4 regions of the Pseudomonas sp. AC242 genome follow, and region 4 is predicted to be linked to each of the others. Evidence: predicted binding sites of a transcription regulator. Region 4 holds the regulator's gene; each other region holds the start of a gene.
What was found. Region 4 encodes FliA, which starts transcription of late flagellar genes. Its sites were predicted from a motif close to CTAAAGTTTNNNNNNNNNNNGCCGNTAA; they were not measured.

Region 1: ACZZ0A_RS18400 (methyl-accepting chemotaxis protein) is a predicted target of FliA. The motif match lies at 2,036-2,063, and genes of this name have one in related genera.
Region 2: ACZZ0A_RS26385 (methyl-accepting chemotaxis protein) is a predicted target of FliA. The motif match lies at 2,165-2,192, and genes of this name have one in related genera.
Region 3: ACZZ0A_RS20485 (methyl-accepting chemotaxis protein) is a predicted target of FliA. The motif match lies at 2,065-2,092, and genes of this name have one in related genera.

The regions. Positions count from the first base shown of each region.
Region 1 covers NZ_OZ409873.1:4,099,293-4,103,182, reverse strand. The annotation lists gene ACZZ0A_RS18410 (inorganic phosphate transporter) at 1-653, opposite strand, end outside; gene ACZZ0A_RS18405 (transporter) at 879-1,901, opposite strand; gene ACZZ0A_RS18400 (methyl-accepting chemotaxis protein) at 2,178-3,800, shown strand.
Region 2 covers NZ_OZ409873.1:5,837,005-5,840,894, reverse strand. The annotation lists gene ACZZ0A_RS26390 (SRPBCC family protein) at 1-57, shown strand, start outside; gene ACZZ0A_RS26385 (methyl-accepting chemotaxis protein) at 169-2,049, opposite strand; gene ACZZ0A_RS26380 (sigma-70 family RNA polymerase sigma factor) at 2,354-2,854, shown strand; gene ACZZ0A_RS26375 (FecR domain-containing protein) at 2,854-3,855, shown strand.
Region 3 covers NZ_OZ409873.1:4,588,377-4,592,266, forward strand. The annotation lists gene ACZZ0A_RS20470 (class I SAM-dependent methyltransferase) at 1-85, shown strand, start outside; yybP-ykoY riboswitch at 125-249, shown strand; gene ACZZ0A_RS20475 (TMEM165/GDT1 family protein) at 337-921, shown strand; gene ACZZ0A_RS20480 (M48 family metallopeptidase) at 1,046-1,864, opposite strand; gene ACZZ0A_RS20485 (methyl-accepting chemotaxis protein) at 2,128-3,890, shown strand, end outside.
Region 4 covers NZ_OZ409873.1:1,030,480-1,034,369, forward strand. The annotation lists gene flhF (flagellar biosynthesis protein FlhF) at 1-560, shown strand, start outside; gene fleN (flagellar synthesis regulator FleN) at 677-1,507, shown strand; gene fliA (RNA polymerase sigma factor FliA) at 1,504-2,244, shown strand; gene ACZZ0A_RS04690 (chemotaxis response regulator CheY) at 2,411-2,782, shown strand; gene ACZZ0A_RS04695 (protein phosphatase CheZ) at 2,801-3,589, shown strand; gene ACZZ0A_RS04700 (chemotaxis protein CheA) at 3,644-3,890, shown strand, end outside.

The sequences.
Region 1 (3,890 bases), 3.1 Mb from region 4:
AAACCCACCAGCGGCGAGAGCAACAAGGCGTATCCAATCTTGGTCGCCTGCGCCCAGTCGACCCCGCTGGTGCCGTCACGGCCGTGCATCAAGGCATTCGCCACGCCGACGCCGATGATTGAACCGATCAAAGTGTGTGACGACGACGCCGGCAAACCCAGCCACCAGGTGCCGAGGTTCCACAGGATCGCCGCGATCAGCAGGGCGAAAATCATCGAGAAACCGGCGGAAGAACCGACCTGCAGAATCAATTCCACCGGCAGCAAAGCGATGATGCCGAACGCCACCGCGCCGCTCGAAAGCAGCACGCCGAGGAAGTTGAAGAAACCCGACCAGACCACCGCCACGTTCGGCGGCAGCGAGTGGGTGTAGATCACCGTCGCGACGGCGTTGGCGGTGTCGTGGAAACCGTTGACGAACTCAAAGCCCAGGGCAATCAGCAGCGCCACACCGAGCAACAGAAACGGCGTCCACGTGGTGACCACCGTGCCGAGTTCGTGCATGTCGTGCATCAGGCTGTAGGCGGTGAACAGCATCCCCATGGCCAACACGGCGAAAAAGATCACGTAGGTGAACGGACCGGTTTTCTTGTCGAGGGCTGGCCTGCCACTGTGGGCGGACGCGGGGCTGACGGTCAGGGAGGGAGTAGCCATGGCAGGACAATCCTGAGCGAGGGAAGGAATGTCGCCCATGATCGTTGCAGAATGTTACAGAGAGACTGCGCCATGTCAGTGTTTGGCTGAATACCCCAACCGTCGGTCTTCTGCTCGTTCCCACGCTCTGCGTGGGAATGACGCCCGGGACGCTCCGCGTCCCCTGTGACGCAGAGCGTCACTCGATGCATTCCCACGCAGAGCATGGGAACGAGCGTTGAGGCGTCAATAATCCCCGCGCTTGCGAAACGCCCAACGCCCGGCAATCACGGTAAACGTCGCCACCAGTGCGACCAAAATCCAGAACCCTTCCGGATCCTGCGACAACGGCACCCCGCCCACATTCATCCCGAAAAAACCGGCAATGATGTTGATTGGCAACGCAAGCACAGTCACCACCGTCAAAGTAAACAGCGTGCGGTTGCTCTGTTCGTTGAGGTTGGCGGCGATCTCTTCCTGCAGCAGTTTGATCCGCTCACCCAGTGCAGTGAGGTCGTTGATGATCAGCGCAAACTCCTCGGTGGATTTGCGCAGTTCCTTGACGTCCTCCTTCTGCAACCAGGGCGGCGGCCGATTGAGCAAACGCAATAACGAACCCGGCTCCAGCGCCAACAGCCGTTGCAGACGCACCAGCACCCGCCGGTTGGCGCCGAGTTCGGCACGGTTGGTCGACAGCCGCGAGGAGAGCAATTCATCCTCGACCTGATCGACGCTCATGCTGGTCTTGCGCACGATCTGCGTCAGCACTTCGCCTTGATCGCGCAGCAGATGCACAAGCAGTTCCGAGGGGGAACGAAAGCGCTCGCCGGCCTTCACCGACGAGCGCAGTTTGTCCACCGAATGCAGCGGTTGCAGACGCGCACTGACGATCAGTTTGCTGCGCACACAAACCCACAGCGTCGACACGTCCGAGGAGACCATGCTGCTGAGGTTGAACACCACATCGTTGACCACCGCCAGCAACGCCGAATCGACATGCTCGATGCGCGTCGAGCGCGAGCCTTCGTGCAGCGCCTCGAAAAACTCTTCGGGCAATTGCAGATGACTTTTCATCCAGCGCTCGCACGCCGCATGCGCCAGATTGAGGTGCAGCCAAAGGAATTCACCGCTGTCGCTGTCGTCCTGCAAACAGCGCAACGCTGTGGCCGAATCGACTTCGCGACCACGTTCGCCGGGCAGGAAGCGATAGCCGTAGAGCAGGCCAAACAGATCAGGATCGCGATGACTGATGTCGAGGCTGTGGTTCATGGAGGCTCGCTGCGAGGAGGGTGCGTCGGTACGCAAATGGCAGGTTCACTGAGCCGCATCATCGCAATGTCACATGACGTTTATGTGACAGCAAAGTGACGTCAAATCAGCGACTTACCGACGGTCGGATTTTCTTCAAGAAGCGATATGGCGCGCCGATCACCGGTGCGTTAGGTTGCGCGCTATTGGCCATGAGCCAAGGCTCGCCGACATGGATGTCCGGCAAAATTTCACGCCTTACCGGGCGTGCCTCATCCTTGTCCTGAGTATCTTTCGATGCTGCAAAAATCCCTGAGAACGCAAATTCTCGCTCTGCTGAGCGGCAGCCTGTTGGCGGTGCTGTTGATTGCCCTGGCCTGTTTTCATTTCCTGTCCAACGGCGTGCAGAGTTACAGCCAGTTGATCGCCGGTCCCTTGCACACGTCGCAATTGATCGATGAGGCCAACCTGCAATTCAAGGTGCAGGTGCAGGAATGGAAAAACGTGTTGTTGCGCGGCAAGCAGCCGGCGGATCTGGCCAAGTACTGGGGGCAGTTCGAAGACCGTCAGCGCGATGTGCAGAACATCCTCGGTGAACTGGCCGGCCAGAAAGGTCTCGAGCCGAGCCTGAAAAACCGCATCGAACGTTTGCGTGATGAGCATCGTCAGTTGGGTTCTGCCTATCAGAAGGGCCGCGATGCCTACGTGGCTGCCGGTGGTGATCCGACGGCAGGTGACGCGGCGGTCAAAGGCGTTGACCGTGCCGCCAGCGATCAGATGAGCGAACTGGTCGCCGAGTTGCGCAAGCAAGGCACCGCGCAGTCGGCGCTGATCAGTGCCGAGGCTGATCGCACTGTGTGGCTGGGGCTGTTGGTGATGCTCGCGTCGGGCCTGTTGATCGGCCTGCTCAGCCTGTGGCTGGTCAACCGCAACCTGGTCGAGCCGATCCGCAAGCTCATCGATTACGTCACCCAATTGAGTCGCGGCAAACTGGCCGAACGTGTGGTCAGCGACCGTCAGGATGAACTGGGCAATCTCGCTGCTGCCGCCAACACCTTGCGTGATTTTCTCGCCGAAACCTTCACCCGTCTGCAGCGCAGCGCCAGTGATCTGGACAGCGCCAGCGGCGAGTTGAACGCGATCGCCACGACCATGGCTGGCGGCACCAACGAGCAGTTCAACCGCACCGATCAAGTCGCTACGGCCATGAACGAAATGTCCGCCACCGCGCAGGAAGTGGCGCGTCACGCCGCCGATGCCGCGCGTGCGGCCGACGATGCTGATCAGTCCGCCCAACAGGGTGAAAAGGTCATGCAGAGCACCATCCACTCGATCACGCAGATGCGCGGCGAAATCGCCAATACCGCCACGGTGATTCGTCGTCTGGAAGCCGACAGCGGCCGCATCGGCAAGGTGCTGGAAGTGATTCGCGGCATCGCCGAGCAGACCAATCTGCTGGCACTCAACGCCGCGATTGAAGCGGCGCGGGCCGGTGAGGCCGGGCGTGGTTTTGCGGTGGTTGCCGATGAAGTGCGCAACCTCGCACAACGCACAGCCGAGTCGATCATCGAGATCAACCAGATCATTCAGAGCGTGCAGACCGGCGCGGTGGATGCGGCGCAAGCCATCGACAGCGGCCAGACGCGCAGTGATGAAAGCGTTGAGCAAGTAACCCAGGCCGGTGCGATGCTGGAGCGCATCACCCACGCAGTGGAAGCGATTCGCGACATGAACCGTCAGATCGCCACCGCTGCGGAAGAGCAGACCTCGGTGGCCGAGGACATCTCGCGCAACCTCACCGAGATCACGTCGATCGCCAGCACCAACCTCGACAATGTGCAGCGCACTGAAAGCGCCAGTCAGAACCTGCATAGCCTGTCGGGGCAGTTGAACGAAGTCACCGCGCGCCTCAGCGCCTGAGGTCATTGAACGTGTACCGATTCGGATACCGAGTCGGTACACAGTCGATCTCAAATTGATGCAGCCATGGTCGATGACCGGTTATCTATC
Region 2 (3,890 bases), 4.8 Mb from region 4:
TTTGTGCAGGGGTTTGCGGATGATGCGATGGGGAATGTGCTGAAGCTGTTTGTCTAAGGCTTCGGCTTTGCGGTGAATGCACCACCGCTTTCGCGAGCAGGCTCGCTCCCACAGGGAAATGCATTCCAAATGTGGGAGCGAGCCTGCTCGCGAAGAACGATAACGCGGTCAGATTTTGAAGCTGTCGACCAATTGCTTCAGACGGTTAGCCTGCTGCGACAACGCATCACAATCCTTCAACGTTTCATTGAGGTTGGCGACGCTCTGCTGGTTCAGCAGGTTGATCTGGTTAACGTCGACGTTGAGGGTTTCCACCACGGCGGTCTGCTCTTCGGTCGCCGCTGCCACCGACTGGTTCATCCCGTCGATTTCGCCGATACGCTGGGTCACGCTGACCAGACGCAAACCGGCCTGGTTGGCCACTTCCACGCTCTGCTCGCTGGACGCCTGACTGGCGTTCATCGTGGTCACCGCTTCGCGCGAACCGATCTGCAACGACGTGATCATCTTGTGGATCTCTTCCGCCGACTCCTGGGTGCGATGGGCGAGGTTACGCACCTCGTCCGCCACCACCGCAAAACCACGCCCGGCTTCACCGGCACGCGCAGCTTCGATCGCCGCGTTGAGCGCCAGCAGGTTGGTCTGTTGCGAGATGCCTTTGATCACATCAAGGATGTGGCCGATGTTGTCGGTGCTGGCATTCAGGGTTTCAATCTGCGTGCACGACAGGCTGATTTTCTGCGACAACTCGGTCATCGCTTGAATCGTCTGCTCGACTACCTGACGACCGTCATCAGCCTGCTCGCTGGCGCCGCTCGCGTGTTGCGAAGCATCGGCGGCGTTGCGCGCGATTTCCTGAGTGGCGGCGCCCAACTCGTTGATCGCGGCAGCCACGCTGTTGGTGCGCGCGCTTTGTTCGTCGGAACCGACGATCGAAGCATTGGACGACGCCATCACGCGCTGCGACAAGTCATGCACATGGCGGGTTGCCGAGGACACTTCGGAAATCGACGCGTGAATCCGTTCAACGAACTGGTTGAATGCGCTGCCCAATTCACCGAATTCGTCTTTGCTCTCAACCACCAGACGACGGGTCAGATCGCCTTCGCCCTGAGCAATGTCCTGCATCGCACGACCCATGGTGGTCAGCGGACGCATCAGGACATTGATCAACAGGCTCAGCAGCAGCGCAATCGCAGCCACAGCAACAAACATCGCGATCAGCGCCGAGGTGCGAAATTGGCTGAGTGCGGCGTAGGCTTTATCGCGATCAATCGACAGACCGATGTACCACTGCGCATTCGGCAGATCGCTCACCGGGGTGAACGACAGAATACGTTCCTGGCCATTGAGCACCACGTTCTGGTTGCCCTTCTCGATGCGCACGCTGGTGTTCGGGTAGATGTCTTTCAGGTTTTTCATGACCTGATCTTTGTCCGGGCTGACGATCACCTGGCCGTCGGCGCTGACCAGGAACGCGTGGCCAAGACCACCGAAGTCCACCGAGTTGATGATCTTCACCAGGGTTTCCAGGCTCAGGTCACCACCGACCACGCCAAGCAGCTCGCCGTTCTTTTTCACCGGCATGGCGATGGTTACCACTAACCCGCCAACCGCTGCCATGTACGGCGGCGTCAGCATGGTTTTGTCAGCGACCACGGCTTGTTTGTACCAAGGACGCTGACGCGGGTCGTAGCCGTCCGGCATCTTCGCGTCAGGACGCTGGGTGAACACACCGTTGGCCTGACCGACGTAGGTGAACTGGAAGTTCGAAGTGAACGCTGGTTGATCGACCAGACCCGGGAAGTCCGCGTCCTTGCCCTGATGGGCAACGTTCTGCGCGAGGTTTTCCAGCACCAGAATCCGCCCGCTCATCCAGTTCTGCACGCTGCTGGCGGTCAGGTCACCGGCCTGCTGCACGGAGGACTGAAGGTTCTGGCGAATGGTGTTTCGCTGCAGGTAGTCGTTGTAGAGGGTGAACAGCGCGAACGCCAGGACCACGACGCCCGAGGCGGCCAACAGGATTTTATGGCTGAACTTGAGATTCATTTCATGGGACTTCTTATGCCAAAAGTGGGGATGCGTTCCGGATGCAACATTCCATGTACAGCGCAGGCAGCGTTCTAACGGCTGCTCTGATTTGGTGCACGCATGTCTCACCAGTCTGTCGGCACGTGTCGGAGAAATCTTAGGGTTGAGCGGGAAATGGATGGCGTTTCTGCAGGATTCCCGCCGAACGGCGTGCCAGAGCGTTCGCCCCGATGTTTTTCAGGGTTGATGTTCGGGTGGCAGTTGCAAATTTCGTAACCCTTGATGACAATGCGAGTAATTATCATTTGTGACGTTGGCGTTGATGTCCTCACCTGAGTTTGCAGTACAGGCGCTTTACAGTAGTCATCACGGCTGGCTTAACGCTTGGCTGCGCGAGCGGCTGGGCAATGCGGCAGATGCGGCGGATCTGGCGCAGGACACTTTCCTGCGCCTGCTGCAGCGCACCGAACGCCTCGAACTCAAGTCGCCTCGCGCCTTCCTGCGCACGATTGCACGTGGGTTGGTGATCGATCATTGGCGCCGAGAGGAAATCGAACGTGCCTATCTCGAAACGATCGCCCATTTGCCTGAAGCAGAAACACCGAGTGCCGAAGCCCGGGCGCTGGTGATCGAATTGCTGGAGAGCATCGCGCGCATGCTTGAAGGACTGAAGCCGAAAGTGCGTCAGGCCTTTCTGCTGGCGCAGTGCGAAGGTTTAACCCACAAGCAGATCGCCGAACAGATGGGGCTTTCCCTGCGTTCGGTTGAACGTTACGTCGCCGACGCCCTGTATCACTGCTATGTGCTGCGGTATGAAAGCTGATGCCGGTGGATAACGTCTCAGTCGGTCGCCGCGCCGAGCCTCGACAGCACGTAGTCAAACAAGCCATCCATTGGCTGCTGCGCTTGCGCAACAACCATGGCAACCCGCGGTTGAATCGCCAGTGCGAACAGTGGCGCGCCGAACACCATGAGCACGAACTGGCCTGGCAACGGGTGCAGTCGCTGCAAGCCGAGTTGAGCAATAACCTGCGTGCGGTGCCCGGTGCGCAAGTGGCGTTCAACACCCTGGAAAACAGTGCTCAGGGTCTTGGCCGGCGACAGGCCTTGAAGCTGTTGTCTGGCGCATTGCTGATGGGCTCCGCCGCGTGGCTGGCCAAAGACACGGCCGCGTGGCAGCAATGGAGCGCCGATTACGCTACGGCGACGGGCGAGCGGCGCGGCTTTCAGTTGCCGGATGGCACGCGGATCGAACTGAACACCGCGAGTGCAGTGGATCTGGATTACACCGCACAGCAGCGGCTGATCAAACTGACGCGCGGCGAAATTATTGTCACCTGTGGCGGCTCCGACGAGGGCGCGCCGTCTGATCGGCCGCTGCGGATACAAAACCGTCACGGTACTTATGAACCTTTCGATGCCCGATTCATCCTGCGTCAGGAACATGATTGCACTCGGCTCAGCGTCACCCATGGTCAGGTTGCGATCCGCTCCGGCGGCACTTCGGTGGAAGCATTGGCCGGGCAGAGTTATCTGATCGATCACCATCGGGTTCGCCCTGCACCGCCGCTGGCTATGGATGCTGGCGCTTGGGTCGACGGCTTGATCGTCACGCGCAATATGCGTCTGGGTGATTTTCTCAGCGAAGTCAGCCGTTATCGTCAGGGCTTTCTGAGTTGTGCGTCTGACGTTTCCGAGTTGCGTCTGTCCGGCGTATTCCGCCTGGAAGACACCGACAAGCTGTTGGCGATTCTGCCGCAGACGTTGCCGGTGCAATTGCGCTATCGCACGCGTTGGTGGGTGACGCTGGAGCGCGTTGCCTGAAATTATTTTGGCGGGTTTTCGCTGCAGGTCCGGCT
Region 3 (3,890 bases), 3.6 Mb from region 4:
ACCACTGATCGAAGAGCATCTGGGCATCTGTGCGATCAAGGCCGAAGGCAATGGTTTCCGGATTTACCGGGCCAAGCGCGGCTGAAAATTTGTTCTTGCTCAATCGGATTTGCCTAGGCAGAATCCGCTCCGTCCTAGGGGAGTAGTCTCCCACGAGCGCCAAGCTCGTCCGGCATACGTCAACATACTTGATCCTCAGATCATGGCGTATGCGACCCAAGCGTCCGCAGCAGACGGATCGCAGGGTTTGACAAGACCTATGACACGCACACCTTACCCGGGGCGGGAAGGCTGTACGTGTCATAGCCGTGTCGACCCGCCCCTTAGGAAATCCTGATGCTGGACTCGTTACTCGTTCCCACCGCAATCGTTGCCTTGGCCGAAATCGGCGACAAGACGCAACTGCTCGCGCTGATTCTTGCCGCTCGCTTCCGCAAACCCTGGCCGATCATTGCCGGTATTGTTGCCGCGACCCTGGCCAACCACGCAGCAGCCGGTGCGGTCGGCGCCTGGTTCGGCAGTTTCTTCTCGAATGCGACGCTGCACTGGATACTCGCCGCAAGCTTCACCGCCACTGCGCTGTGGACATTGGTCCCGGACAAAATGGACGACGATGAAACCAGCACCGCGCGCAAGTTCGGGCCTTTCCTTACCACGTTGATTGCGTTTTTTCTCGCCGAAATGGGCGACAAGACTCAGGTCGCTACGGTGATGCTCGCAGCACAATACCCGGATCTGTGGCTGGTGATTATCGGTACGACGGCGGGCATGTTGATTGCCAACGTGCCGGTGGTTCTGGCGGGTAATTTTGCTGCGGACAAACTGCCACTGACCCTGATCCGTCGCCTCGCGGCCTCGGCATTCATGATTCTGGCGATCGTTGCGGTGTACAAGGCAATGCAGAGCAGTGGCTGGGTTTAACCCTGAGAGAAGGATCGTTCCCACGCTCTGCGTGGGAATGCAGCCGGGGACGCTTTGCGTCCCTTTTGGAACGCGGAGCGTCCCTTGAGGCATTCCCACGCAGAGCGTGGGAACGATCACCGACTCAGGATTTAGGCGCTTGTTCGTACAGCGGCATGACCTTCGGAATCGCCGCCTGCAACGAGGCAATCCGGCTGGTCGAAGCCGGGTGAGTACTCATGAACTCCGGCGGCGAACCTTCCGACGCCTTGCTCATCTTGTTCCACAGAGTGATCGCGGCATTCGGGTTGTAGCCCGCACGAGCGGCCAGCTCCAGACCAATCAGGTCAGCTTCGTTTTCGTTGGCACGGCTGTTCGGCAGGGTCATGCCGTAGTTGGCCACGGTGTCGGCCAGCGCCAGACTGTCCTGCCCCAGACCGAGCAATGCACCTGCGCCCTGCTTGGCCATTTCAATCCCGTAAGCCTTGGACATCGCTTCACGACCGTGTTCGCGCAGGGCGTGGGCGATTTCATGGCCCATGACCGCGGCGATTTCATCGTCGGTGAGTTTCAGGCTGTCGATCAGCCCGGTGTAGAAAATGATCTTGCCGCCAGGCCCGCAGTTGGCGTTAAGTTCATCACTCTTGATCAGATTGACCTCCCACTGCCATTGCGCCGCATCCGGACGGAAATTCGGCGCCTGGGCGATCAGGCGGTTGGCAATCGCCTGAACCCGCTTGGCCTCGGGGCTGGTCTTGTCCAGCACACCTTTGCTGGAGGCCTCGCCGACGGTCTTCTGATACGACTGGGCATACATCTGGTCGACCTCTTGCGAGGACAGCATGCTGAACATGTACTGCTTGCGCTCCACCCCCACGGCGCCGCCGCTGGTGGTGTTGACCGACTGACAACCGGCCAGCAACAGCGCTGCGCTCAGTGCACTTACAACCAATGTCTTGTTCATTCAAAAGCTCCCTGAAAACCTGTCGCGTATCCTAGGCGGGTAATTGTATCGGCGCCAGATACAACGGACGTGTTGCAGCGACTTTCAGACGTTTCCCACTTGGCCTGTCGTAAAAAATTCACAGCCACCATCAAGCCCCGTGCAACTGCGTCGCGCACTGATCCATTTGCGACATCGGCTTTCAATTGCACCTGCTCGCACTCATGGCCCAATGCCGCCTGCCGATACATCAGCGCAGACGTCCTCTTGCGTGCGGAGCTCCCATGAAGTTCAAGTCGATCCAGTTTTCCGTTGCCGCCCTGGCCGGCGCCATCGTGCTCAGCGTGGTGGCCGCGCTGGTGCTGTATGCGCTGTTTTCCGGCGCGCGCACACAAGAAATGGTGCAGCAGCGCACTCAGGCGCAGTTCGAGCAAGTCATCGAACGGCGCCTGACTTCGCTGGCACAAACCCAGGTCAGCCAGATCCAGCGCGAACTCGAAGCGCCGCTGCTGATCGCCGGCGGTCTGGTGCGAGTCAACGCCCTGCTCGGTACGCCGGGCGCCGATGGCCAGCCGCGCCTGAGCGTCAGCCGCGAACAACTGATCAGCCTGATCAAAGAAAACGTCGAAAAGAACCCGAAGATTCTCGGCACTTACATCGGCTGGGAAAAGAACGCCCTGGACCACAATGACGCGGCCTACGTCGGCACCAGCGTGGTCGGTATCGATGCCGCCAACGGGCGCTTCCTGCCGTGGTGGTTCCGCAACGATGACGGCACCCTCGGCCTGGACAAACTGGTCGACGTTGACGACCAGAAAACCCTGTCCACCGGCGTGCGCGCCAGCGAGTACTACTTGTGCTCGAAGGAAACGAAGAAAGCCTGCGTGATCGATCCGGCGCCGTACAAGGTCGGTGACAAGATCGTCATGCTCGCCTCCTTTATTGAGCCGATCATGCTCAACGGCGCTTTCCAGGGCATTGTCGGCGCCGACCTGTCGGTGAACTTCATTCAGGAAATGCTCCTCGGCGCCAACCAGAAGTTGTACAGCGGCGCCGGGCAAATGGCGCTGATTGGCGGTAACGGGCGGATCGTTGCCTACACCAAAGACCCGAGCAAGTTCGGCGAAAAAGTCAGCGACATCCTCGACGCCGAACAAACCGCCAACATGGCCAATCTCAAGCGCGGCGAAGTGACTTACTCGGTGAACAAGGACAAGGGGCGCATCGAGTTGTACCTGCCATTCGGCATCGGCCAGACCGACGCGCGCTGGACGTTGATGTTGCAACTGCCGCTCAACGCGGTGATGGCGGATCTGCAAAAACTGCAGGCCGACCTCGATGCGCAACGCAAGTCCGACACGTTCGGCATGGCCATGGTCGGCCTGATCATCGCCGGCATTGGCTTGCTGGTGATCTGGCTGGTCGGCCACGGCATCGCCCGACCGCTGAAGCAAATGGTCGCGATGCTCAATGACATTGCTCAGGGTGAAGGTGATCTGACCCGACGCTTGAGCAGTGATCGCAGCGATGAATTGGGCTCGATCGCCAAGGGCTTCAATACCTTCCTCGCTAAATTGCAGGCGATGATCACCCAAGTGGTGACGTCGGTGCAGAGCGTCAGCGATTCTTCGGAACACACCGCCGACATTGCCATTCGCACCAACATCGGCATCCAGAAACAAATGGCCGAGATCGATCAAGTCGCCACGGCGGTGCAGGAAATGACCGCCACCGCCCAGGACGTCGCGCGTAACGCTACGCAGGCTGCGCAAGCGGCCAGCCATGCCGATCAGGCGGCGAGTCAGGGCATGCAGATCGTGCGTGACACGTCCGATTCGATTGGCGTGTTGGCGCTGGAAATCGGCAAGGCTGTCGATGTGGTGCAGACCTTGGCCAAGGACAGCGAGAACATCAACGCGATTCTCACGGCGATTCGCGGGATTGCCGAGCAGACCAATCTGCTGGCGCTGAACGCGGCGATTGAAGCGGCGCGTGCCGGCGAGCAGGGTCGCGGCTTTGCCGTGGTGGCGGATGAAGTGCGCAATCT
Region 4 (3,890 bases):
TGGTGAGCATGGACAGTTTCCGTATCGGCGCTCAGGAACAGCTGAAGACGCTGGGTCGCATTCTCAATGTGCCGGTGACCCACGTCGATCCGGGCCAATCGCTGGTGCAGGCGCTGGATCCACTGCTGCGCAAACGCGTGGTGCTGATCGATACTGCCGGCCTGCAAGCCAGCGATCCAGCCCTGCGCATGCAGCTCGAAAGTCTGGCCGGGCGTGGCATTCGGTCAAAAAATTATCTGGTCTTGGCAACCACCAGCCAGAAACAGGTTCTAACCGCCGCTTATCACAGTTACAAGCGTTGCGGGCTTGCCGGCTGCATCCTGACTAAACTGGATGAAACGGCCAGCCTTGGCGAAGTGTTGAGCCTGGCGATCAGTCATGAATTGCCGGTCGCGTACCTGACCGATGGCCCACGGATTCCGGATGATTTGCATCTGCCGCGTCGTCATCAACTGGTCAGCCGCGCCGTCAGCGTGCAAATGCAGGAAGAACCCAGCGAAGAAGCCATGGCTGACATGTTCGCTGATATCTATCACAGCCCGACCAAGCAGGTAGGCTGAGGTATTCATGAACAGTTTTTGTACCTACATCGATGGTCTGCCATGCATTGTTCCGGTTGTGAACGCGCAGCCAGTAATGTGGCCTCCGTCTATGCAAGACAAGGTAAAGAAATAACATGGGCAGCATGCATCCCGTACAGGTGATCGCGGTGACCGGCGGCAAAGGTGGCGTCGGCAAGACTAACGTGTCAGTGAACTTGTCGCTGGCGCTGGCAGAGCTTGGCCGTCGGGTCATGCTGCTGGACGCCGACCTCGGTCTGGCGAACGTTGACGTATTGTTGGGGCTGACCCCTAAGCGCACGCTGGCCGACGTCATCGAAGGCCGTTGCGAATTGCGCGACGTGCTGTTGCAAGGCCCCGGTGGCATTCGCATCGTGCCGGCGGCGTCCGGCACGCAGAGCATGGTCCACCTGAGTCCGGCGCAACACGCCGGCCTGATTCAGGCGTTCAGCGACATCGGCGACAATCTCGACGTATTGGTGATCGACACCGCTGCGGGTATTGGTGACTCGGTAGTCAGTTTCGTGCGCGCAGCCCAGGAAGTGTTGCTGGTGGTCTGCGACGAGCCGACGTCCATTACCGACGCCTACGCGCTGATCAAATTGCTCAACCGCGATTACGGCATGAACCGCTTCCGCGTCCTCGCCAACATGGCGCAGAGCCCGCAGGAAGGGCGCAACCTGTTCGCCAAGTTGACCAAGGTCACGGATCGCTTCCTTGACGTGGCCCTACAATATGTCGGCGCCGTGCCTTACGACGAAAGCGTGCGTAAAGCGGTGCAGAAGCAGCGTGCGGTGTATGAAGCCTTCCCGCGTTCCAAGTGCGCACTGGCGTTCAAGGCGATCGCGCAGAAGGTCGACACCTGGCCGCTGCCCGCCAACCCGCGTGGCCACCTTGAGTTTTTCGTCGAGCGCCTCGTGCAGCAAACGGCAGGGCCCGTGCTATGACCGCAAGCGGTATGAACTACTACAAGAAGTCGGCACGTGACGCGCAGTACGAACTGATCGAGCGTTACGCGCCACTGGTCAAACGCATTGCCTACCACTTGCTGGCGCGTTTGCCGGCGAGTGTGCAGGTCGAAGACCTGATCCAGGCCGGAATGATCGGTCTGCTCGAAGTCTCGACCAAATATGACGCCAGCAAAGGCGCCAGTTTTGAAACGTACGCGGGCATTCGAATCCGCGGCGCGATGCTCGACGAAGTGCGCAAAGGGGACTGGGCGCCACGCTCGGTTCACCGCAATACCCGTATGGTCAGTGACGCAATTCGCTCAATTGAAGCTAAAACCGGCCGTGACGCTAAAGATCACGAGGTTGCAGCCGAACTCCAATTGAGTCTCGACGATTACTACGGGATTTTGAATGACACCTTGGGCAGCCGCCTGTTCAGTTTCGACGACCTGCTGCAGGACGGCGAACACGAAGGGCTGCACGAGGATGGCGCGAGTGCTCATCTTGAGCCGTCGCGCGATCTGGAAGATGAACGTTTCCAGGCTGCGTTGGCGGACGCGATTGCCAATTTGCCGGAGCGTGAGCGACTGGTGTTGGCGCTGTACTACGACGAAGAGCTGAACCTCAAGGAAATCGGTGAAGTCCTTGGCGTCAGTGAATCGCGGGTCAGCCAGTTACACAGCCAGTGCGCGGCCCGTTTGCGGGGGCGTTTGGGGGAGTGGCGAGCGCGCTGAAGGCGGTGTGGGGACACTGCGAACGAGGCTGGTGCGGTGATGAACGGCACCGGTCTTGCTCTGTTGTGCTCCAGACAGTCTTCGAGTGCTAAGCCGATTGATTGAAGTGGCGCGTCCAGGTGCTGGGCGCGTTTAAGACTGCTTGGAGGTCGAATTGAACAAAGACATGAAAATCCTCATCGTTGATGACTTCTCAACGATGCGGCGGATCATCAAGAACCTGCTGCGTGATCTTGGGTTCACCAACACCGTCGAGGCTGACGATGGCGTGACTGCCATTCCAGTGCTCAACAGCGGCAGCATCGACTTTCTGGTAACGGACTGGAACATGCCGGGCATGACCGGTATCGACCTGCTGCGCCACGTGCGTGCCGATGAAAAGCTCAAGCACCTGCCAGTGCTGATGGTGACTGCAGAAGCCAAGCGCGAGCAGATCATTGAAGCCGCTCAGGCCGGTGTAAACGGCTACGTAGTCAAACCTTTCACGGCTCAGGCGTTGAAAGACAAAATCGAGAAGATTTTCGAACGCATCGGCTGATGAACGCGCGGGGGAGCTATGGAGCATAACGAATCTTCACAGGGCGATTTCGAGTCGACCCTGAAAAAACACGCGGTCGAACTGGTCGAAAGCCTTGAAAAAGGCAGGTTCGGCGACGCTGTGCAACTGATCCATGAGCTCAATCAGACCCGTGACCGTGGCCTGTACCAGGAAGTGGGCAAGCTCACACGTGAACTGCACAGTGCGATCGTCAACTTCCAGATCGACCCGAACATGCCGCAGGCCGAGGAAGTGTCGCAAATCACCGACGCCACCGAACGCCTGGGCTATGTGGTCAAGCTGACAGAGGCCGCGGCCAACCGCACCATGGATCTGGTGGAAAGCGCCACGCCGGTGGTCAACAGTCTGGCTGATGAAGCCCAGACCTTGAGCGCCGATTGGGGCCGCTTCATGCGTCGCGAGGTCGGGGCTGAAGAGTTCCGTGAACTGGCGCGCCGGGTCGACGGTTTTCTGTCACGCAGCAGCACGGACAACCGTGCGGTGTCGAGCAATCTCAACGACATCCTGCTGGCCCAGGATTACCAGGACCTGACCGGTCAGGTGATCAAGCGTGTGACCCAACTGGTCACCGAAGTCGAAAGCAATTTGCTCAAACTCGTGCTCATGGCCAGTCAGGTCGACCGCTTTGCGGGCATCGAACATGACCGCGCCGCGATGCTTGCAGAAAAAGATCCACAAAAACATCTCTCGCAGGGTGAAGGTCCGCAGATTCATGCCGATAAACGAGAAGACGTTGTGTCCGGTCAGGACGATGTGGACGATTTGTTATCCAGCCTCGGGTTCTAGAGTTTTGGAATTTTAGGTTTTTTGGGTTTTTAGACCTGTAGGAGCACCCCATTAATGAGCTTCGGCGCCGATGAAGAGATCCTTCAGGATTTCCTGGTTGAGGCCGGCGAGATTCTTGAGCAACTGTCCGAACAACTGGTCGAGCTGGAAAGCCGTCCGGATGACGCAGATCTGCTCAACGCAATTTTTCGCGGTTTCCACACTGTAAAAGGGGGCGCCGGCTTCCTTCAGCTCAATGAGCTGGTGGAGTGCTGTCACATCGCCGAAAACGTGTTCGACATCCTGCGCAAGGGTGAGCGTC